DNA from 4 places in the Paenibacillus sp. ISL-20 genome. Region 1 is predicted to be linked to each of the others. Evidence: riboswitches for the same ligand, from Rfam matches in the RefSeq annotation. Region 1 holds a riboswitch; each other region holds the start of a gene.
What was found. A riboswitch is a leader RNA that binds a small molecule or an ion and turns the genes downstream of it on or off. The one in region 1 is predicted to bind cyclic di-AMP.
Positions count from the first base shown of each region.

Region 2: it holds a riboswitch for cyclic di-AMP, as region 1 does, so the genes downstream of both, J7E85_RS11630 (TrkH family potassium uptake protein) here and J7E85_RS22350 (hypothetical protein) in region 1, are expected to answer to the same signal.
Region 3: it holds a riboswitch for cyclic di-AMP, as region 1 does, so the genes downstream of both, J7E85_RS09465 (resuscitation-promoting factor) here and J7E85_RS22350 (hypothetical protein) in region 1, are expected to answer to the same signal.
Region 4: it holds a riboswitch for cyclic di-AMP, as region 1 does, so the genes downstream of both, ehuB (ectoine/hydroxyectoine ABC transporter substrate-binding protein EhuB) here and J7E85_RS22350 (hypothetical protein) in region 1, are expected to answer to the same signal.

Region 1 is NZ_JAGGRD010000037.1:14,624-20,115, reverse strand. It holds gene J7E85_RS22370 (serine hydrolase domain-containing protein) at 1-87, shown strand, start outside; gene pruA (L-glutamate gamma-semialdehyde dehydrogenase) at 160-1,707, opposite strand; gene J7E85_RS22360 (proline dehydrogenase family protein) at 1,910-2,830, shown strand; gene J7E85_RS22355 (hypothetical protein) at 2,889-3,353, opposite strand; cyclic di-AMP (ydaO/yuaA leader) riboswitch at 4,056-4,223, shown strand; gene J7E85_RS22350 (hypothetical protein) at 4,354-4,764, shown strand; gene J7E85_RS34905 (potassium-transporting ATPase subunit F) at 4,915-4,992, shown strand; gene kdpA (potassium-transporting ATPase subunit KdpA) at 5,023-5,492, shown strand, end outside.
Region 2 is NZ_JAGGRD010000019.1:113,203-118,694, reverse strand. It holds gene uvrC (excinuclease ABC subunit UvrC) at 1-637, shown strand, start outside; gene J7E85_RS11635 (CPBP family intramembrane glutamic endopeptidase) at 609-2,297, opposite strand; cyclic di-AMP (ydaO/yuaA leader) riboswitch at 2,589-2,733, shown strand; gene J7E85_RS11630 (TrkH family potassium uptake protein) at 2,798-4,138, shown strand; gene J7E85_RS11625 (potassium channel family protein) at 4,155-4,829, shown strand; gene J7E85_RS11620 (LysR family transcriptional regulator) at 4,882-5,492, opposite strand, start outside.
Region 3 is NZ_JAGGRD010000015.1:9,771-15,262, forward strand. It holds gene J7E85_RS09450 (AbrB/MazE/SpoVT family DNA-binding domain-containing protein) at 249-503, opposite strand; gene J7E85_RS09455 (HD domain-containing protein) at 826-2,115, shown strand; gene J7E85_RS09460 (TatD family hydrolase) at 2,212-2,976, shown strand; cyclic di-AMP (ydaO/yuaA leader) riboswitch at 3,182-3,396, shown strand; gene J7E85_RS09465 (resuscitation-promoting factor) at 3,667-4,854, shown strand; gene rnmV (ribonuclease M5) at 5,041-5,492, shown strand, end outside.
Region 4 is NZ_JAGGRD010000038.1:35,212-40,703, forward strand. It holds gene J7E85_RS22910 (AI-2E family transporter) at 1-128, shown strand, start outside; gene J7E85_RS22915 (ring-cleaving dioxygenase) at 365-1,312, shown strand; gene J7E85_RS22920 (flavin reductase family protein) at 1,314-1,925, shown strand; gene J7E85_RS22925 (SDR family NAD(P)-dependent oxidoreductase) at 2,110-2,853, shown strand; cyclic di-AMP (ydaO/yuaA leader) riboswitch at 3,275-3,422, shown strand; gene ehuB (ectoine/hydroxyectoine ABC transporter substrate-binding protein EhuB) at 3,792-4,625, shown strand; gene ehuC (ectoine/hydroxyectoine ABC transporter permease subunit EhuC) at 4,627-5,280, shown strand; gene ehuD (ectoine/hydroxyectoine ABC transporter permease subunit EhuD) at 5,283-5,492, shown strand, end outside.

The sequences.
Region 1 (5,492 bases):
GAGGAAAGCATTCATCTTGCGTACTGGATGAATCAATCGTTCGAGGGCAAGGTAGTCCAGGAGATTAAGGGTAAGGTTAAGGCATAGAGCCAGTAAAATAAGCAGCGGTACATAAAAAACCTCTCCATCGTCATGGAGAGGTTTTTATGCATGCCGTAATCAGAATCGCTCTGACACCGCCTTCGCCTGCGTGAACAGGAGCAGGTAATCGCGCCCGCCGGCTTTGGAATCGGTCCCGGACATATTGAAGCCTCCGAATGGGTGGGTGCCCACCGAGGCACCGGTGCATTTCCGGTTCAAATACAGGTTGCCGACATGGAAATCGCGCCGCGCCTGCTCTAGATGCGCGCGGTTGTTCGAGATCACCGCGCCGGTCAGCCCGTAGTCGGTGTTGTTGGCGATTTGGATCGCTTCGTCGAAGGAGGCGGCCTTCGTGAAGGCCACCACCGGGCCGAAGATTTCCTCTTGGGAAATGCGGGCGGTACTGGCAACGTCCGCGAAGATTGTCGGCTGGATGAAATACCCCTCTGGATCGCCCGGAAATCCGCCGAGTACCAGCGTGCCTTCGCCTTTCCCGATTTCGATATAGTCCAGAATTTTACGGTAGGCCTTATCGTCGATGACAGGCCCTACCTGCACCTCGGCGTGTAACGGACTGCCGATCACCAGCTTCTTGGAGCGGTCGATAACCTTCTGCAGCACGGTATCATAGACGTCCTCATGCACGATGGCCCTGGAGCAGGCGGAGCATTTTTGGCCGGAGAAGCCGAATGCGGAGGCGGTGATCGCGTCTGCCGCGAGATCCAGATCGGCCTCGTTGTCTACGATAATGGCGTCTTTTCCGCCCATTTCGGCAATGACGCGTTTGATCCATTGTTGCCCCGGCTGCGTCTTGGCCGCGCGTTCCTGAATCCGCAGTCCGACGTCGCGGGATCCCGTAAAGCTGATAAACCTGGTCAGCGGATGATCCACCAGATAGTCGCCCACTTCCTGGCCCGGTCCCGGCAGGAAGTTAACGACGCCCGGAGGCAGGCTGACTTCTTCCAGTAGCTCCACGAATTTGGCGGCAATGACCTGCGTGGTGCTCGCCGGTTTCAGCACAACGGTGTTGCCCGAGACGATGGCCGCCGTGGTCATGCCTGCCATAATCGCGAGCGGAAAGTTCCACGGCGGAATGACGATGCCGACGCCGAGTGGAATGTAATAGAGATGATTTTCTTCCTCCTCATGAACCGTTAGCGGCTGGGGCGCGCTCAGGCGCTGCATTTCGCGTGCATAGAATTCCATGAAATCGATCGCTTCGGCCGTATCCGCATCCGCTTCGGCACGCGTTTTGCCGGCTTCCAGCGTCATCAGTGCGGAGAATTCAAACTTGCGTCGCCGCATGATTGCTGCAGCCTTGTACAAATATCGTGCCCGTTCGCTCGGCGCGGTGTGTTTCCACGTCTCAAAAGTCCGTGCGGCTGTCTGAATGGCTTGTTCCGCAAGTTCGGTATCGGCTTGGGATACAATGCCGATGACCTGACGTTTACGGGACGGATTGACCGACTTTAGGGTACGCTCCGTATGGATTTGGGCACCGCCGATAACCAGAGGGTACGTCTTGCCGAGTTCGGCTTCGACCGCGGATAGCGCAGCATCGTATAACTTGTTGTTCAACTCGTTCTTGAAGTCCAGAAATGGTTCATTCCGAAAAGGTACTCGCATGGAAGGCCCCTCCTTAACATGATATGATTCGGAGCTTTAGGTTTATGGTCCAGCTGCTGAATGCGTCATGGTGGGGTGTTAGAATCTCTTGGTGAAAAGCTCGATGTTAGATATGTATGTCTTTCTGCATGCCGTCATGATTTTTGCATATGAGTTAAGATAGAGTGCATTTTGGTTTGCCTTTTGCAAAGGGGGAGCTCGCATGGATGGAACCGAACTTTACCGTAAAGTGATCCTGACGGTGTCCGGTAATAAATTCGTGAAGTGGTTGTCGATCAAGTACGGCCGAAAACTGGCGGGCAGATTCATAGCCGGCGATACCTTGGACGAGGCGCTGGATGAAATTGAGAGGCTGAATGAGAAGGGCATTCTCGTCACGCTCGATCATTTGGGGGAGGGTATCACGACGCTGGACGAAGCGGCCGGGTACCGGGAGGAGTATTTAAAGCTTGTAGAAGGGATTGCCAACCGGGGAGTGAAATCGAACGTTTCGCTGAAGCCGACGCAGATGGGCATGGCACTGGACCCCGAGAAGGCTTACGAGAATATCAAGCTGGTGGCGAAAAAGGCGAAAGAGCACCGCAACTTCGTTCGTCTGGATATGGAGGATTCGCCGTATACCCAGGCGACGATAGATATGACGCTGCGGCTCCATAAGGAGGGGCTGACCAATGTGGGGACCGTGATGCAGGCCTACTTGTTCCGTACGGAGGAGGACGTCAAGAATTTAATCAATGCCGGTGTTAATCTGCGGCTCGTGAAGGGGGCGTACAAAGAGCCGAGAACGATCGCTTTTCAGCAGAAGCGGGAGGTCATTGACAACTATAAGAAATTGATCAAAATGCATTTTGATCAGGGTGCCTACGTTGCGATTGCTTCGCATGATGACAACATCATCGACTGGGTGAAGGTGTTTGCCGAGCAGAGTCACATAGACAAACAGGAATTTGAGTTTCAGATGCTGTACGGGCTGCGGATGAACGATCAGGCAGCGCTTGCACAGGACGGCTACCGCATTCGGTGTTATATGCCCTACGGAACGATGTGGTACCCGTATTTTACGCGGCGGCTGGCGGAGAAGCCGGCCAACCTGATGATGGTGCTCAAAAATATGTTCAAGTGAGCGGGGGAAAACAATCAATTGAAAGCGAAGCGAGGACGGTAGCTCTCTAGCTACTGTCCTAGAAGAAATAATACGCCTCCGAGCAGTCCATCAGGAAGGAACGCTCCAGCGGCAAGCTGCCTAACCGCTTACGGGTGATGTGCTGTTGCAGATTGGTCTCCAGATCGGCGAGGGCCGATACGGCGAGCTGCATCCGGGCGGATCCCCACTGGTGCTGCTTCTGGGCATAGCGAACCGCCTCGGTTACGGGCATGCCCCTCAGCCTTGTAAAGACGGATGCCCAGCGGACCAGATCCGTGAATTGCCTGTTGCTTGGCAGCGCATATTCGGCATACCCGGCCGCGTCATTGCAGCTGATTTTGAACAAACCGCAGTTCCAATCTCGGTCGCTCCAGGGGATAAAGCGTTCAGCTGAGCCCTGGTCGAAACGAAATATCTCCATATGGCGGATGGGCTCTACACTTAATGCGGGAACTCCGGTTTCGATAACGGGTGCCAGTGCAGCCTCAATGAATTTCGTCATGATCTACGCTCCTTTATAGGAATGTTATATGCGCGGCAAATAGGCCTGGTGAGCAGAGACCCCCCGCTCTCCAGGCCTATGTATCGTTAGAGGCCCTGCTCCATTGGCGATTTTGGTTCCCCCGTCTCCCCATCTGTCGGGAGCTCAGCGTATAACGAATGTTTCGAATAGATGGATGAATCATACGCCGGAGGAAACTAAAAGTAAATGATCATATGGGACGGATACATTCCGAAAATCGATGAAAACCGTATAAGAAAACGTGTACATTCAGTCGTGTCATCGATTATCATGGCAAAATCTCGGTATCTCGATAGATTGCGATAAATACAAGAAAACAAGAGAAATACATAGTATAGAGTAGTATTCGGGAGATAATGAAGCGATACTGGTCAGTTCCTGTTCGACATAACGCCACATGTGTTTTTGCTCACATTTACTTCCTGCAGGGCCAGACGTATGATACGAACTATGAATTGACGGACATCAGCGACAGGCAAACGGGCAGCCGTTCCATGAAGGCCTACAGACAGTGTGAGAGCTCAGTTGGGCTCTTTTATGGATCGAATCTCGGGCGAAGGCGCCATGGGCCTTCGCTGAAATTGCAGGATGATGCGACTCTCACCGCTCGAACCTGATGCTGTGTTGTTTTGCCGGACCTGGATGTTTAGTCAATGGCTAATAGAATAACATGCTACTCGTTTTCAATTTTCGCTGAGTCCTTGAATGGAAAAGGAACGGGGGAACCAGTCGGGAGATGAATCTATCTCTCAGGGGTGAATCCCATGGACAAGATAACGGTCTATGGGTAGGGCGACTCTCACGCCCGAATCCGTCAGCTAACCTCGTAAGCGTATCGAGAGAGGCAACGATTGTCGTGGACTTGGGCCACGGTGTATTTCACCGTGTCCTATTAAGGAGCCTGCGGGAAGAGTTCTTCTCTTTCCACAGGCTTCTTTGTTGTTGTCTTCTCTTTCCGAACTTAGGAGGAGAACAAAAGATGGAGAAATCGCAGGAGTTTATCCTGGTATCCGCACCGAACAAGGCCGGGGAAGAATTTATCCGCCAGCTGATCTTTAAGCGCATTTCGTTTGTGGCTATAGCCAACAACCGGGTTGAACAGGAGAGGCTGCATGAGCTGGGCTGCACCAACATGATACTAATCGATACAAGGGACGAGCAAACCTGGATCATTCCCGAGTTTCCCGTCAGCAAGGTGTTTCTGTTCGAGAGCAGCTTGAATCTATGCTGCCGCTATTTACGGATTTGCCGGACCTGGACCACGGAGTCGATTTATGTGATTACCCACTCCAGCAATCCGCGATTGATATACAAAGGGCTGGGTGCCGATGTGGTGCTTCATACGAACCATCACCAGGTATCCTTCCTGATTTCGCCCATTGTCAGCTAAGGCCTTGGCTGATATCCCAACGATGTTTTAGGAGGTTATATTCATGCAGGATTTATATATGGTGCTCATATTGGGAGGAACCTACGGACTGCTCATGCTGTTTATGTCTTGGTGCGGGCGCGTGGTTTCGGAACCGGAGGCGGATTAACCATGATGATCATTTTGGTATGCACGCTTTTTATTTTTCTGTACTTGATTTATGCGCTGATTCACCCTGAAAAATTCTAGGGAGACCGCTGAAGGAGGAAGGCATTCGCCATGGGCATTTTACAAATTGCCATCGTTATACTCGTTCTGGTGCTGCTGGTAAAGCCGCTCGGAACTTATCTATATCAGGTGTTTCGCAATGAAGGCAATGGAACGGACAGATGGTTCTCCTGGGCGGAGAAACCGATCTTCGCACTGATTGGCTTGAAAGAACGCAAGGGAATGACGTGGAAAGGGTATGCCATCAGCTTTGTGATGACGAATATCGTTCTGGTCGCAGCTGGGTATTTGATTCTGCGGTTGCAGAGAGTGCTGCCCTTCAACCCGAATGGCATCGATAATATGGAATCGACCTTGTCGTTCTCTACGATCATCAGCTTTATGACCAATACGAATCTTCAGCATTATAGCGGGGAGTCGGGGTTATCCTATATGGTCCAGATGGCTGTCATTACGATGATGATGTTCACGTCTGCGGCAACCGGGCTCTGCGTGGCGATTGCTTTTATCCGGGCGGTGAC
Region 2 (5,492 bases), on a different contig from region 1:
GGCATTTGATAACTCGAACATCCAGGGGACCAACCCGGTATCGGCCATGGTTGTATTCACCAATGGGAAACCGGACAAGAAGGAATACCGGAAGTACAAGATCCGTACCGTGCTGGGACCGGACGATTATGATACGATGCGTGAAGTGATCCGGCGGCGGTACGAGCGCGTCTTGAAGGAGAACTTGCCGCTTCCCGATCTGATTGTGGTCGATGGAGGGAAGGGACAGATTTCCGCCGCCAGCGATGTGTTGGAGAATGAGTTGGGGTTGTTTATCCCGGTCTGTGGCCTTGTGAAGGATGCCAAGCATAAAACAGCGCAGCTCATGGTCGGAGACCCGCCGGAGCCGGTTACGCTGCCCCGAGACAGCCAGGAGTTCTATTTGCTGCAGCGTATTCAAGATGAGGTTCACCGGTTTGCGATTTCCTTCCACCGCGAACAGCGCGGCAAATCGATGGTATCCTCCAAGCTGGATTCCATCCCGGGCATTGGAGAGAAGCGCCGGAAGCTGCTGTTGAAGCATTTTGGCTCGGTCAAAAAAATAAAAGAGGCTTCAGTCGAAGACTTCAAGCCCCTTTCAATCGGTGAGAAATTAGCAACGGAAATTCTTAAGGTACTTCGTGAGGAGGAGTCGTGACATACGGCTTCTCTTTTTTTGTTGGATTGAAACGATAAATCGCATAGGCGACAAGCGCAGGAAGCACCATGTAGAAAGCACCGATCAGCAAGTTGGTGGTGTCCTTGAGCAGGATCAGGCTAATGCCCATCAAGATGCTATTAAAGATGACATGGGAGAACATGGCTGCCAAGTACCCGTATTTCAAAAAGATGTAGCTGAACAGCAAGCCGATGATAACCAGTTCAATGGGTCGGGAAATTACAGGGTATATCGGATAAAGCGTATGCCCGAGCGCCCAGATGAGCGAGGTAATCAAACTGGCCACAAAAGTATTGCGGACGATTTTTTTCACCATTTTGATACCGAACAGTCGATAGACGGCCTCTTCGGATATGCCGGCCAGCCAGGCCATCAGCGGAAACAGCCAAGGATAGAGCATGTTGTAAGGCGACTGTGTGGCATCCGTGGTGGACCATGTTTTTAAGGTTAGGCCCAGAACGATAAAGATAATGGATTGGATCCCAAGCAGGATGAAAGCCCACATATATCCCAGCTTCATGCTGTCCAGAACATAATGTCCGTATCCGGGTTCTTTGGCGCGCGGCCATGGATTGAGCCCGTCTTCTTTTTGCCATAGCCCGTTGCCCCCGACAAGGGAGAAATAGAGCAGGGCAGAGAAGATGAGTGAATAGACCGCATAGAAAATCATCATCCCGAATATACCGGTTTGCGACATCCCCTCGGATTTGAAAACGGGAATCAGATTATACGTATTTAGCATCTGAATGATAAACAGCAGCACCGATAGGAACAGGCCGCGCTTAAACGACGTATAGGCTCTGGTCTTCACGCTGTACACAATCGCAAGAATGCCAAGGATGAGGGTGAACAGGCCATACCCTGCGAGTGTCAGCAGCGTTGCATTCTGAGTCTGCTTGTTGACATAGGCGGAATGGGCGGCTGGGACTGAGAAGGATGGCTCATAGGAGCGTAGTTTCCCATGTTCGAAGGTGAAACGGTGCTCCAATCGGGAATCGCCGATCTTGGATTCCGGGTCCACATATCGGAGCCGGGGTTCCCCTTCCCGCGTAACCAGCTCAAGGCGCGACAGGTCATAGCCCGCTCGCTGGAGCCAAGGCTCCGCGAGCGCTTGCTTCTCGGCTAATGACATGCCGTCCTCGACGACAAGCAGCATCTGCCTTTGTACATCGCCCTTGTTCAGCTCAATCCGGTCATAGCTGGAGCGGGCGTAATCGTACGAGAATCCGACGATGCCTGAATTTTGCATGTGCACGTCCACATTGAGGGCGTCGCCTCCCGGCTCGCTGAAGCGAACGCGGTATACGTCATAGGGATATTTGGCTTCATAGGTTTTGTTGTATTCCGAAAGTTTCTTTTCCTTCGCCAGATATCCGTAAAGTTCCGATTTGGATTGATATGTAACCAATGTATCATCCGTTTTTGCAGCCATAAACTGCAAATGCTCCTGAGTAAAGCTTGAAGCAGCTTGCCGAGCCTGCTCCTTGGATATGATATTCGGAGATGTCATCTCGGTAGAATCCGGATTCGTCGACGGAAATACCTGAAATAATAGGAACAGAATCAGGCCGACTGCGGCAGGCGCGATGAGCTGCTTCAGATTGGGCTTCAGCTTCAAGGACTCTCTTGCACGATTCATGAAATTCCTCCTCTAGGAAAGTTGATACTCCCACTGGTATTCGATATGCCTGATTAAGAACACATAGAGTCAATATAACATAGTTATGAAAGTCATAAGCAGCTTATCCCAATATCCGGAATAATGAAACAAATCGATGAAAATGAATGAAAGGTTTCGAAAACGTTAGAGAACCCTATGCTTGTATTCTTGAATATGCCCAATTCGCGCTCTTTTAAAGATTTTTTGGGTAAAAAACGGCATTGGGTTACGTACCAGATTGCGTTATAATCACATCATGCTTCAAGGAACCGAATATTCCAGCCGAATTTCGTACTGAAAATGGGGGAACCATGTAATTGGGGTGAATTTCATTATTCCTCGAATAATGAATAGGGCGACCTGTGGAAATGCCCGAATCCGTCAGCTAACCTCGTAGGCTGCAGCACAGGAACCAGACCGTAAAGGGCACTGCGTTTTCCAGTGTCTTTTTTCTTGATTTTTTTTAAGAAGGTGACCGATTGAACTCTAAATTTAACTGGCTCAGGTTGTCTCCGCCGCAGATTCTCGTGCTTGGTTTTGCGGCTATTATCTTCATCGGGACGGCGCTGTTAATGCTGCCGATTTCCACAAGTACAGGTGAACCGCTTGAATTTATCGATGCCTTGTTCACTTCAACATCGGCAACATGTGTAACGGGTCTGGTTGTGGTGGATACAGGAACGACATTCAGTTCCTTCGGAGAAGTCGTGATTATGCTGCTGATTCAGATCGGCGGGCTCGGATTTATGACGATGGCTACTTTATTTGCCTTGGCTCTGAAAAGACGCATATCGCTCAAGGATCGTCTCATTCTGCAGGAAGCGATGAATCAGTCCTCAATGGAAGGAATCGTAAGGCTGATTCGCAGAGTGTTGTTGTACTCCCTCATCATTGAGGCCTGCGGTGCCATCATTCTATCGATCCGCTGGGCGTTTGATATGCCGTTCGGCCAGGCGATTTATTATGGCGTTTTTCATGCAGTCACGATGTTTAACAACGCCGGTTTTGATTTGTTTGGTGATTTTCGGAGTTTGACCGGGTATGTCTACGATCCTGTAGTCAACATAGTCGTGATGTTTTTGATTGTCTCAGGCGGCATTGGTTTTATCGTATTATCCGATCTGATTGATTTCCGAAAACAGCTGAGACTTTCCTTGCACTCCAAAGTAGTGCTCACCATGACGGCTACCTTGCTGCTGGTTGGATTTATCGTCATTCTTATATTTGAATTCACCAATCCGAAGACGCTCGGCTCTCTGAATTGGGGCGGAAAATTCTTCGGTGCGTTATTCCAGTCCGTAACGCCCCGTACAGCTGGCGCGAATACTATAGATATTACGGGGCTTCGACAGGCCACGCAATTTTTTATCGTGATTCTGATGTTTATCGGAGCATCCCCAGGGTCAACCGGTGGCGGTATCAAAACAACAACCTTCACCATTATGGTGGGGGCGGTTATCGCCATGATGCGCGGGCGTGAAGACATCGTCATGTTCCGTTATCGCCTGGCCCAGGAGCGGGTGCTGAAGGCACTGACCATTGCATTACTGGCACTGCTGCTCGTTCTAATCGTATCGATGATTCTGTCAACGACAGAGGAAGGGAGCTTCCTGGAGATCCTATTCGAAACGACATCCGCCTTCGGTACGGTGGGTCTCTCCATGGGTTTAACGCCTGAACTGACGGGATTCGGGAAGATTTTGATCAGTATTACGATGTTTGCAGGGCGATTGGGGCCTTTGACGCTTGCTTATGCACTGGGGCCAAAAAAGGGTAAAGAATTATATCGTCATCCGGAAGGCAAAATGATTATTGGATAAGGAGTACAGGAGAGACATGAAACCAAAGCAATTTGCAATCATCGGTTTGGGACGATTTGGCGCCAGCCTGGCGCTTGAACTGATGGAACAGGGATATGAGGTGCTCGGCATCGACCGCAGTGAAGAGGTTGTCGAGGATATGAGCGAGCTGCTGACGCACACGGTGGTGGCGGATGCTACGGACGAAGAGGTGCTTAAATCGCTCGGTATCCGTAACTTCGACTGCGGGATTGTGGCGATCGGGAACGATATTCAGATGAGCATCTTATCCGCCATCTTGTTGAAAGAGCTTGGTGTCACTATGGTCGTTGCCAAGGCGATTTCGGTGCTGCACGGCCGGGCGCTGGAGAAGCTGGGCGTGGACCGGGTGATCTTTCCGGAACGGGATATGGGGATCCGGGTAGCTCACCAGCTTGTCACGCCCAACCTGCTCGACTATATCGAATTATCCAAGGACTATCTGATTGTGGAGATGACGGTCACGGACTGCATGGACGGAAAAACACTTAGCGAGCTCAATACGAGGGTTCGCTACGGTGTCAGCGTGGTGGCCCTGAATAAACAATCCGGCATCATCGTAGCGCCAACAGCCATGGATGTGGTGAACTCCGGCGACATTATGGTCGTAATCGGGTCCAATGATAATGTGGATCTCTTTGAGTCTGAGGTCGTGAATATGCTCGAAAAATAAATATAGAAGAAAAAAAACCTGACGGTTATGGGGTCAGTCCCCATGTTTATCGTCAGGTTTTCTTCGTTTTATCCTCCTCCAGCTTACGGAACAGGACTTCCGTTTCGTCAATCCAGCGGCTGGCTGCCTTGCTCAGCTCCGAGGCTTGGCCGTAGATCAGCGAAGTTGTTCGCCGGGTTTCAATGAGTGCCGGAATATGAATGTCGACAAGCCCGTTATCGGACAACAGCTGCGGCCTCAGATAGGATTTGGGCAGAAGCGCGGCTGCCTTGCAGGTCGGGATGAGTCTGACGATCGCTTCGAAGGAATCGATCTCCATCCGAATATCCGGCATAATGCCCCATCGGTGGAACAGGTCATCCGTCAACTTGCGGTACCAGGTTCCGGTTGAGAAAATGATCATCGGCAAGCCTTGAAGCTGCTCGATGCCGACATCCTCGATCTCCGCCAGCGGGTGTGAAGATGGGATGACAAGCTCAAGATGGTCATCAAACAGCGGAATGCAGTTTAAGCCGGGCTGGTTGATGGAGGAGGCGACAATGCCAACATCGACCCGTTTATCTCTTACATAAGAAACGATCTCATGGGTCTTGCCGGTGATCAGCTTGATTTCGGCCGCGGGATGACGCTCCATGAATGCGTTAACGAGCGGGGGCAAGGTGG
Region 3 (5,492 bases), on a different contig from region 1:
GGGGAATAACAAAATAGCCCCACAAAGTGGAGCCTATGCTTCGATGCTTATTCCAAATACTTTGCGGGGACCCCAAAACCAATAAATGAGACTAAAGAATGGCTTACGCTTCGCTGAAATCTTATAAATTCTTTAATTTCAAAAAAAGACCCTCCTGCGGCCGGGTTCATAGCCGAGGAAGGCACCAAGGAGATATGAAAAAGGTTAGAATTAACAAAATGTAATAATGCTATTATATACTAAAAATCTTAATTTGTCACAGGTGCAGGGATTTCCGAGATACATTCATGGCAAACAATTTTACCTTTGAAGTAAGTGACATTCTCAGCGTTACCACAGAAGATGCAGGCAGGCTCATATTTCTTAAGCATGATGCGTTCGCCGTCTACATAAATCTCCAATGCATCTTTCTCACCAATTCCGAGCGTACGGCGTAATTCGATCGGAATGACGACCCGTCCAAGCTCATCGACTTTCCTTACAATTCCTGTTGATTTCATCATAACTTATAAATGCCCCTCTCGCCATAATTTAAAAAAGTCATAATTCGACATAGTTCTAGTTTTTATGTTATTTATAGTACCAACGATTCCCAAAACAGTCAACCTATATTTTTGAAAAATCGGAACCTATTTACGAAAGTATAGTGAACGAAACCCTTATATAGCAACGTAATTACCATAATAGATCCAATTATTGCTGCGTTTTTTGATTTGTCGATTTGGAAAGCGCAATTTTCCCTTATTCGACACTGTTCGACATTAGATGTCAAAAGAAGTGTTTATCGGCTAAAACCCAAGCGAAACGATAAGGAGTTGAGATGGAATGCATTCACCAATTTCGGAAGAAAAAGTGTTTAAGGATCCCGTCCACAATTATATTCATGTGCAAGACGACATCATCTGGCGATTAATCGATACCCCGGAATTCCAGCGGCTCCGCCGGGTTAGACAGCTTGGGACCTCTTTTCTGACCTTTCACGGGGCCGAACACAGCCGATTCTCCCATTCACTGGGAGTCTATGAAATTACGAGAAGAATCATCTCTCAATTCGAACGGAGGGGGTATTCCGATTGGCCTGCCGAGGAAAGGCAAGTTGCGCTCTGCGCGGCTCTGCTGCATGATTTGGGGCATGGCCCTTTTTCTCATTCTATAGAAGAAGCTTTTCATATGAATCACGAGGATTGGACATGCCGGATCCTGCTAGGGGATACTTGCGTCAATCAAGTACTGCGAGAGCTCGGAGCGGATTTCCCCGAGAAAGTGGCTTCCGTGATTAACAAAACCTACGATAAGCCGATTGTGATAAACCTGGTCACTAGTCCGCTGGATGCAGACCGGATGGATTATTTGCTAAGGGATGCGTATTATACGGGAGTTAATTATGGAACGATTGATATTGACCGGATCTTGCGGATGCTGCGGCCATACCGCGATCGGGTCGTTGTGAAGGAATCGGGCATGCACGCCGTGGAGGATTACCTGATGTCACGGTATCAGATGTACTGGCAGGTATATTTTCATCCCGTCACCCGAAGCTCCGAGATCATCCTGCGCCAAATCTTTCGCCGGGCAAAGGAACTGCATGACAGTGGATATGCTTTTCGGTTCATGGTCGAACCGCTTCCTGCGTTGTTTGCGGGCCATATTGACGTGAATCAATACCTGCGTCTGGATGAAGCCCTGATCCAAACGGCCTTTCTGCAATGGACGGAGGAGGAAGACAAGCTTCTTAGCGAATTATGCGGTCGTTTCATGCACCGAAAGCTCTACAAATATGTAGAAATCGACAATATTGATCTGGAAACTATCGACGGGATACGCCAAGCGTTCCGTGCCGTGGGATTACATCCGGAATATGACCTGGAGATTGATTTTCCAACCGATCTTCCTTATGATAAAGTTCATTCCGATATGCCGCTTAACGAGAAACAGATTCTGCTTCTGGATCGACATGATGAGCTGAAGGAAATCTCGGAGGTATCCGATATTGTACGCTCGATCAGCGGTATTCACAAAGGACGGTACCATCTTTATTATCCGGATGAGAAGGTGAGTCCGCTGCTGACTCAAATGCCGGAGAAGATAGCTGATGTTTTCAAACAAAAATATTAACCTAGTGGGAATAGACAAGGCTTGGTAGATCTGCAATTTATCCAGCTAATGGAAGATATATGACATAGAAACGACAGGAAGGAGAGTGTGGATCTTATGTTGTTCGACACGCACACTCATATGGACGCTCCCCAATTCGACGAAGACCGGGAGGAAGCAATTCAGCGGGCGCTTGAAGCCGGCGTGACCCGGATGATCAATATCGGATTTAACCGGGAGACGATCCCGACTACGATGAAGCTGGCAGAGACTTATGATTTTATATATGCGGCAGTGGGCTGGCATCCTGTAGATGCGATTACCATGGAGGATCAGGACCTGGATTGGATCGCCTCTTTATGCAGTCATGAGAAAGTGGTGGCTATTGGAGAGATCGGCCTGGACTATCATTGGGATACGTCTCCGAAAGAAGTGCAGCACCGAGTGCTTCGGCGTCAGATCGGACTTGCCCGGGAACTGAACATGCCGATTGTCATTCATAATCGGGATGCGCATGAAGATATTATCAAAATTTTACGGGAGGAAAAGGCCTCCGAGGTGGGCGGTGTCATGCATTCCTTCTCCGGAAGCTGGGAAACGGCCAAAATATGTCTCGATATGGGATTCCATATTTCATTTGGCGGGCCGATTACCTTCAAGAATGCAAAGCAGCCCAAAGAGGTATTGGCTCAGGTTCCGCTGGATCGATTATTGATCGAAACGGACTCCCCTTACCTGACGCCTCATCCCTTCCGCGGGAAACGAAATGAGACCGCATATGTAAAATTGGTGGCGGAGACCGCAGCTGAGATTAGAGGGTTGTCTTATGAGGAATTGGCCCAAATTACCACCAAAAATGCACTGGAACGATTTGGTATTTAACAAAAAAGAGAGCAAAACCGATGAAAAAGGGAGCAATCGCGATTAATTAAAGTTTTTTAATCAGAAAAGGCGTCGATATTACAATATTTTAACCTTTTACATGAGAAAATGTGGTTGAATGTTGCTTTACAACCTGCATGTAAACAGGATATCATCTTTTCAGTGATAAGAAGCTGCGATGTGCAGATCGTAGCCGAATATTTCATGAACCGTCTCGCTTAATCTCCGGAATTCTGGAGAACGGGGGAACCGATACCGCCGTGCATACTGGTCTGAATGCACGTAGCTGTATTTGATTTCTTTCTCGGGTCTTTGGGGTGAATTTGAAGGATCTCGCCATGAGCGGGTATCCGGATCTAGGGCGTCTCTCTTACGTCCGAACCCGACAGCTAACTCCGTAAGCGAAATAAGAGGGGAAATCTCGTGCATACCCTTCCATGATTCTAATCATCAGGAAGCCACGTTAGAGCCTCTAGTACTCTTTCATTGGCTTTCTTTTATTTTTGAATAATGGAGAAGGGATCATCATACTCTTGGTAAACAAGGGGTGGTGGTAGATGGACGAAATGACGGGAATTGACGCAGGGTGTAGATAGATAGCAGGGCGCCTTGTGAGAAAAATTGCTATAGTCACGTCAAATGCATTCATGCGTTTACCTAGACGGCGGGACTATGAAGGAGGATGGAATAGTGGGCATTTTTCAACCTGAAGAAACCCATGAATCACAATCATCCAGCATGTCTTACGCATTGAGATGGAAGCATGACAATTTGCGTCAACTGATGTTGCTCGGTGCCATGGGTGCCGTGACGGTATCACTTCTCATATCGTTGGTCGTACATGATCAGGCAGGCAAGGAGGTTCAGCTTGTCGTCGATGGTCGTGTCACCACAGTAGAAACACGTGGATCATTGCTGCAGGAATTGCTGGATGAGCAAGCGATCACGTTGAGTCCTCAGGATCAGATTTCGATGCCTTTAAACGGCGCGATCCAGGATGGAGACCGGATCATCATTGAACGGGCAATTCCAGTCAAAGTTACAGTAGGCAGCACAACTAAAACCATATTTACATCCCAGGATACGGTTGATCATGTACTTAAAGAGGCTGGTATTACGATCCAGGGTGAAGATATAGTACAACCGGCACAGAACACGAAGCTGACCAGCAATATGAATATCCATGTCGTTCGCGTCACGAAACAAAAAGTTAAGGAGACGGAAGACCGGGAATTCCGTGTGATCAAAACAGCCGACCCATCGCTTGAAAGAGGGGATAACCGCGTGATTCAGCGGGGCGAGTCTGGTCTCATGGTGAACCATTATGAGAAGGTCTACCACAATGGCAAGCTGGTTTCCAAGACGAAGGTCTCCCAAAAGGTTGGGCGTAGAACGAAGGATAAAATTATTGCCGTAGGCACGAAAAAGGTGGAGAAGCCCGTCATTGTTCAGGCGGCAGCCACCGATGTGAAAGCCGCACCGGCCAAATTGTCCGGCACGAAGAAAGTAACGACCGCCAAGGCTGTTGAGAACAATGTGGTTTCTCGGGCAGGCGTTGATTTTAAATTTAACAAGGTATTGAATAATGTGTCGATGACGGCGTATTCTTCTGAGCAACAAGGAATCGGAACACGCACTGCATCCGGCACACGCGTTACAGAAGGGCGCACCATCGCCGTTGACCCTAATATCATCCCGATCGGATGGTGGGTCTATATTGAAGGCATTGGCTTCCGTCGTGCTGAAGATACGGGTGGCGCCATCAAAGGCAACAAAATCGATGTTTATTATGATTCACTCAAATCGGCCACGAGTTTCGGCCGGAAGAGCGGCCGCACCGTTTATGTGATCGGTCCGGTTAAACCTGAATTGAACTAGACGCATGAATTCCAATTTACAATGCCATTCTAATGCTATACTATTTAGCTTATAATATATAATGATGAAGAAGAGGGAATATTTCCTCTTCTTTTGTTTTGTTAAGAACGGAGTATATAGAGCTAAGATGGTTGAATCTAAAGTTGTACAAGCGTTGCTTTGCTTGGGAAGGAAGAGAACAAACGCATGATTAAAGAAGTGATTGTTGTGGAAGGCAGAGACGATACCGTTGCCATTAAACGGGCCGTAGAAGCGGATACGATCGAAACGGGCGGATCAGCGATCAACAAGCAAATCCTGAAACGCATAGCGCTTGCTCAGGAGCGCAGAGGCGTTATTATATTGACGGATCCTGACCATGCAGGGGAGCGGATCCGCAAAATCGTGGATCAGGGCGTACCCGGCTGTAAGCATGCCTTTATCCCGGAAGCGGATGCTACCCGCAAAGGGGATATCGGCGTGGAGAATGCCTCGCCAGAAGCGATACGGCGTGCGCTGGAGCGGGTCCATACCTCCTTCGAGGGTGGAGAGAGCCTGATTAGTCTGGAGGACATGCTGGAGGCCGGATTATCGGCTCACCCGGAGGCGGCGGCAAGGCGTATGACGATGGGGAATCTGCTGGGGATCGGTTATTGCAA
Region 4 (5,492 bases), on a different contig from region 1:
TTTTGGTGGGACAGGATCTCGGCGGAATTATCGGAGTCCTTCTGGTGGTACCAGTCTACATGATCATTAAGATAGTGGTAACAAGAGTTTATCAGCTATTCTTTAAGGAAAAATGGCAAAAAGCATAGACGGGTGATAGGCATGCGGTCGCAGCTGCATACTGAAGCCGCCTAAGAGCGTGGAAGCGTTCTTGGCGGCTTTTTGTATGCCCGAGGTTTGAAGGGGTGCTTGACAATGAGAGGAAAAATATATAATCTTTAATTAAAGATATTAAATTTAAAGATTGTATATTTTAATTATACGAACCAGAAATCATGTATGGAAACATCGGGTTGGACACGGAAACAATGAGGAGGCGATGAATATGGCATTACAAACGGCAGGCATTCATCATATTACCGCTTATGCACAGGACCCGCAGAAGAACGTTGATTTTTATACGGGTGTGCTGGGGCTCAGATTGGTGAAGAAGACGGTGAATTTCGATGCGCCTGAGGTGTACCATTTGTATTTCGGGGATGAAGAGGGACACCCGGGGACTATTATCACCTTCTTTCCGTCTCCTGCTTCGCGAAGAGGGAGACGTGGAGGAGGGCAGGTTGGGTATACAACCTTTGTTGTCCCTGCGGGTGCTTTGCCTTATTGGGAACAGCGTTTACGGAGCTTCGGCGTTCCTGTCATGAAAGCTTTTCGGTTTAACGAACATTATCTTCAGTTCTCCGATTCCGATGGACTTTCTCTGGAGCTGGTCGAGCGGGAAGACGGACCGAAGAGCAGTTGGTCTGTGGACGATGTAACGCCAGACACAGCGATTAAGGGGTTTGGCGGTGCGGTCCTGTTCAGCAGCAAGTGGAAGGAAACGAAGATAGCGCTGGAGCAGGTAATGGGACTGACCTTCATGGGAGAGGACGTTAACTATGCGCGGTTTCAGTCAGCAGGGCCCTTCGGCAACGTGATTGATTTACCGATGCGGGATATCCCGTGGGGCGCCGGAGGTGCCGGAACAACCCATCATATCGCATGGCGGGCCCAAGATGATGGTGAGCATGTTACATGGCAAGAGTGGGTGAAACAACATGGCTTTTTGCCAACGGATATTAAGAACCGCAACTATTTCAGATCGTTATATTTCAGGGAACGAGGGGGGATCTTGTTTGAGATCGCAACTGATCCGCCCGGGTTTACGGTGGATGAAGATCTGGACTCACTGGGGGAACAATTGAAACTTCCTGCCTGGTATGAACCGGAGCGAGCCCGTATTGAGGAAGGTCTGGAGCCTATACAAGTCAAAATACAAGAGAGGGGCAACTGAAGTGATATCCATTGACCCGAATACCCAAAGCGAACGGGACACCTACAAGCTGCTGATCGGGAGCGTTGTTCCGCGGCCGATCGCTTTTGTCACGACATTATCGGAGGACAGTGTGCTGAATGCGGCACCGTTCAGTTATTTCTCCATTCTGTCCAGCAATCCGCCCTTGCTGTCCGTTTCCGTTCAGCGGAAGAACGGTACGGCTAAGGATACAGCGAGAAATGCCATGCAAAGCGGCGAGCTTGTCATCCACATCGTGGACGAAGACAACGTTGAAGCCGTGAACGAAACGGCGGCGAACCTGCCCCCGCATGAGAGTGAACTTGACCGAGCCCATTTAACCCCGGTCGTTAGCGAGGTCGTTAAAGTTCCCGGCGTTCTGGAGAGCAAGATTCGCATGGAATGCGTGCTGGAGCAGGTCGTCACGTTGAATGGAGCGGATCAGCTGCCTGGTGCCGATCTGCTGATTGCCCGCGTAGTCCGCTTCCATGTTGCGGAGGAGCTTTACGAGCAAGGCCGGATTGACGCTGCCAAGTTAAAGCCTGTGAGCCGTATGGCTGGTAATATCTATGCTTCACTGGGAGAGATGTTTACGATCGAGCGGCCTGTATAACACTTGGACGGGCTGGATAAAGGTTAGGAAGAATATCAAGTTGTGAGCGTCCATATGCCGTTATTCGATAGTTATGTTGTTCATGAAAGAAACGGGGCTTGTGGAATATCATGCCTGGAATATGTTAATTCTACATGAATGTGGAAGCGATATGATAAATTCCTAATATAGGAGTGGTCGACAAATGAAATTTGAATCCAAGGTTGTCATTGTGACGGGAGGCGCCAGCGGGATCGGCGAAGCAGCAGTAAGGCTTTTTGTAGAAGAGGGAGCCAAGGTTGTTATTGCGGATTATTCGGACCGGGGACAGGCCGTTTCCGATGAATTAAGAGGATCAGGCTTTGAAACGCTGTTCGTTAAGACGGATGTAACCCAAGAACAGGAAGTTGCGAATATGGTGAAGCAGACGGTTGAGCATTTTGGCCGTGTCGATGTATTGTTCGCCAATGCAGGCATTGCTCATGATGCCCCTGCTGATCAGTTGTCGATGGACAACTGGCAAAAAACGATTGATATTAATCTTACAGGGGTGTTCCTGTGTGATAAATATGTAATCCAACAAATGCTATCCCAAGGAACCGGAGGGGCGATCGTAAACTGCGGCTCGATCCATAGCCATGTCGGAAAAGCGGGTGTTACCGCCTATGCTTCCGCTAAGGGAGGCGTTAAGCTGTTAACCCAGTCGATGGGCGCGGATTATGCTCCAAAAGGGATCCGGGTCAATGCCGTGTGTCCGGGATATATCGATACTCCGCTTATTAAGGGAAGAACGGAAGCGATCACCGAGCACCTGGTTGGTCTTCATCCGATGGGCCGATTGGGACAGCCGGAGGAAGTAGCCAAAGCCGTGTTGTTCCTTGCCAGTGAAGATGCGTCCTTCATTACAGGCACAAGCTTGCTGGTGGATGGCGGATATACAGCCGTATAATCCATGGACCAAAAATCCCGACACTTATCGGGGTTTTTGGTGTGCATTCATTGCTTCATAAAGCGGTTAATATATGATGCTGGCACCAGCGCTCCCGTAACTAGAAGTAAATGAGTCATAATGGGTTTTTAATGGATAATCAAAATTTTTTTTGGTTCAGATGGAGTGTAGAAGCTTTCCACTGTTTTGGTCTAATTCATGGCATAAACTATCCAACACATGAATGAGTAAGGGAGGCATGTCAAACGCCTGCTATATTGCGGAAAATGAGCATGGAATAAAATTTCTATGTGGTAAGTGGACAGGCTTGAATGAGGCATTTTTCTAGCTTGTCATACACCCTGGAAGAATGGCATTTCTGCGTCTGAATTTCCAAAAAAAGCGGTTAAAGGGGTTTGACTTTTCCTGAACTTCCCTTTATCATGGACACACGCTTAGTTTCCGGCATACATTTTCCGGAAAGCGGGGGAACCAGTTTCACCAGGGGCGAGTCACTTGGAATCACGAGTGTAGGGTACCATCTTACCCGAGTCCGTCAGCTAACCTCGTCAGCAGTGGATGGGTCTTTTATACATAATGGATGTTCATAACAAAGGCCCTTGATTCTCTTAGGGGCCTCTTCTTTATTTTTTGACCCCCTGCTGGCGGAGCTATGTCTAAATCCCCTGTTTGGTGGTCTTTTTGTATTCTGTTAAAGAGGAGGGGCAAGGCCAGCAAATGTTTAACCAATTGAATCGGTCAGATCGCATTGGGTTTAAGCGTGCAAGAAGATGGATGAATCATCTTCCCTGAAGCCCCGACCCGTGCAAGGTGTCTGAGTGTTCTTATATCCAAGTTAACATATGTGTTAACAAAGGTAATTTCATCATGCCATTTTGTAAGAATTGCAAAGTCATAACGAAAGGTTGTGGAAGGTTTTGAAGAGAGTGGTTGTACTGATGTTGTCAGTGATTATGGTGGTATTGCTTGCGGCTTGCGGCGACAAAGGGAGTACGCTGGATCGCGCCATGGAGCAGGGGTATATCACCGTGGGTTTTGCGAATGAGAAGCCTTATGCCTATAAAGAGGCCAACGGGGAGCTGACGGGAGAAGCCGTTGAGATTGCCCGGGTTATTCTGGAGCGGCTTGGCATCAAGGAAATGAGGGGAGAGCTTACGGAATTCGGTTCACTGGTTGCCGGACTGCAGGCCGAGCGGTTTGATCTAATCACCGCAGGCATGTTTATTAATCCGGACCGCTGCTCTGCCGTATTGTTTGCCAATCCGGAGTACAGCATCGGGGAAGCCATTGCGGTGAAGCAAGGGAATCCGATGGGACTCGGAAGTTATGAGGATATTGCTAATCATGACCAGGCTAAGGTCGCCGTCATGACAGGCGCGGTTGAAATCGGCTATATGGAGAAGTCCGGTATTCCTTCGGACCGGATCATACAGGTCCCCGATCAGGCCTCGGCTATTAGCGCTCTGCAGGCAGACCGGGTACAGGCGATTACCATGACGGGCCCCTCTCTGCAGGCGATGCTGGATTCGGCTAGTGATGACAACATCGAACGTGTAACTGATTTCGAGCAGCCGGTCATCGATGGAGAAAGCGTTCGGGGTTATGGAGCTACAACGTTCCGCCAAGCGGATACCGAGTTCCAGGAGGCTTATAATGCAGAGCTGCAAAAAATGAAGGAATCGGGCGAGCTGCTGGACATTCTGCAGAAGTTCGGATTCACAGAAGAAGAGCTTCCGGGTGAAATGACGGCTGCTGCGCTTTGCGGGGAATAGCATGCCGAATTCGTGGATTGATTTTCTCCCTACGCTGCTAGAAGGGGCGGAGATCACGATTGTGGTTGCTTTCTTTTCAGCCATCCTTGCGGTCGTGATGTCCTTTGCAGCCGGGTTATGCCGACTGTCGAAGCTGTGGATCATTCGCACATTGACAGCCGTGTACGTGGAAGTCTTTCGGGGAACCTCCTTGCTGGTGCAGCTGTTTTGGTTGTATTTCGCTCTTCCGTTCATCGGCATCGAGCTTCCAAAAATGTTGGCGGCCATCCTCGCGATCGGGCTAAACTTCGGCGCATACGGCTCGGAGATCGTCCGAAGCGCCGTGCTGGCCGTTCCGAAAGGACAGTGGGAAGCCGCTTTAGCGCTTAATCTGAAGCCTTGGCAAAGGCTGTGGAATGTTATATTGCCTCAAGCTTCCTTACGAATGCTTCCCCCTTTCGGGAATCAGCTTGTGGAACTCATCAAATCCACCTCATTGGTTTATTTCATCACCATGGCGGATTTGACGTATCAGGCGATGGTGCTTCGCAACAATTACATCTCCTGGACGACCGAGATTCTGGTACTGCTGCTCCTCATGTATTTTGTCATTGCTACGGTCGTCTCGCTGGCAGTTCGACTGCTGGAGCGTAAATGGACAGCGGGGAGGTTATAGTCATGTGGGACTGGAACTATGTGTGGGATATCCTGCCGCAGCTCTTGAGTGCGTTAAAGATGACGGTATGGGTGACGATCTGCGCTTTCGTGGTGGCATTAATCATCGGATTGCTGCTTGCCTTCGCGACGCGGAGCCGATTTAAGCTGTTGTCGCTTATAACCAAAGGAATAATTGAATTTATTCGGAATACACCGCTGCTGGTTCAGGTC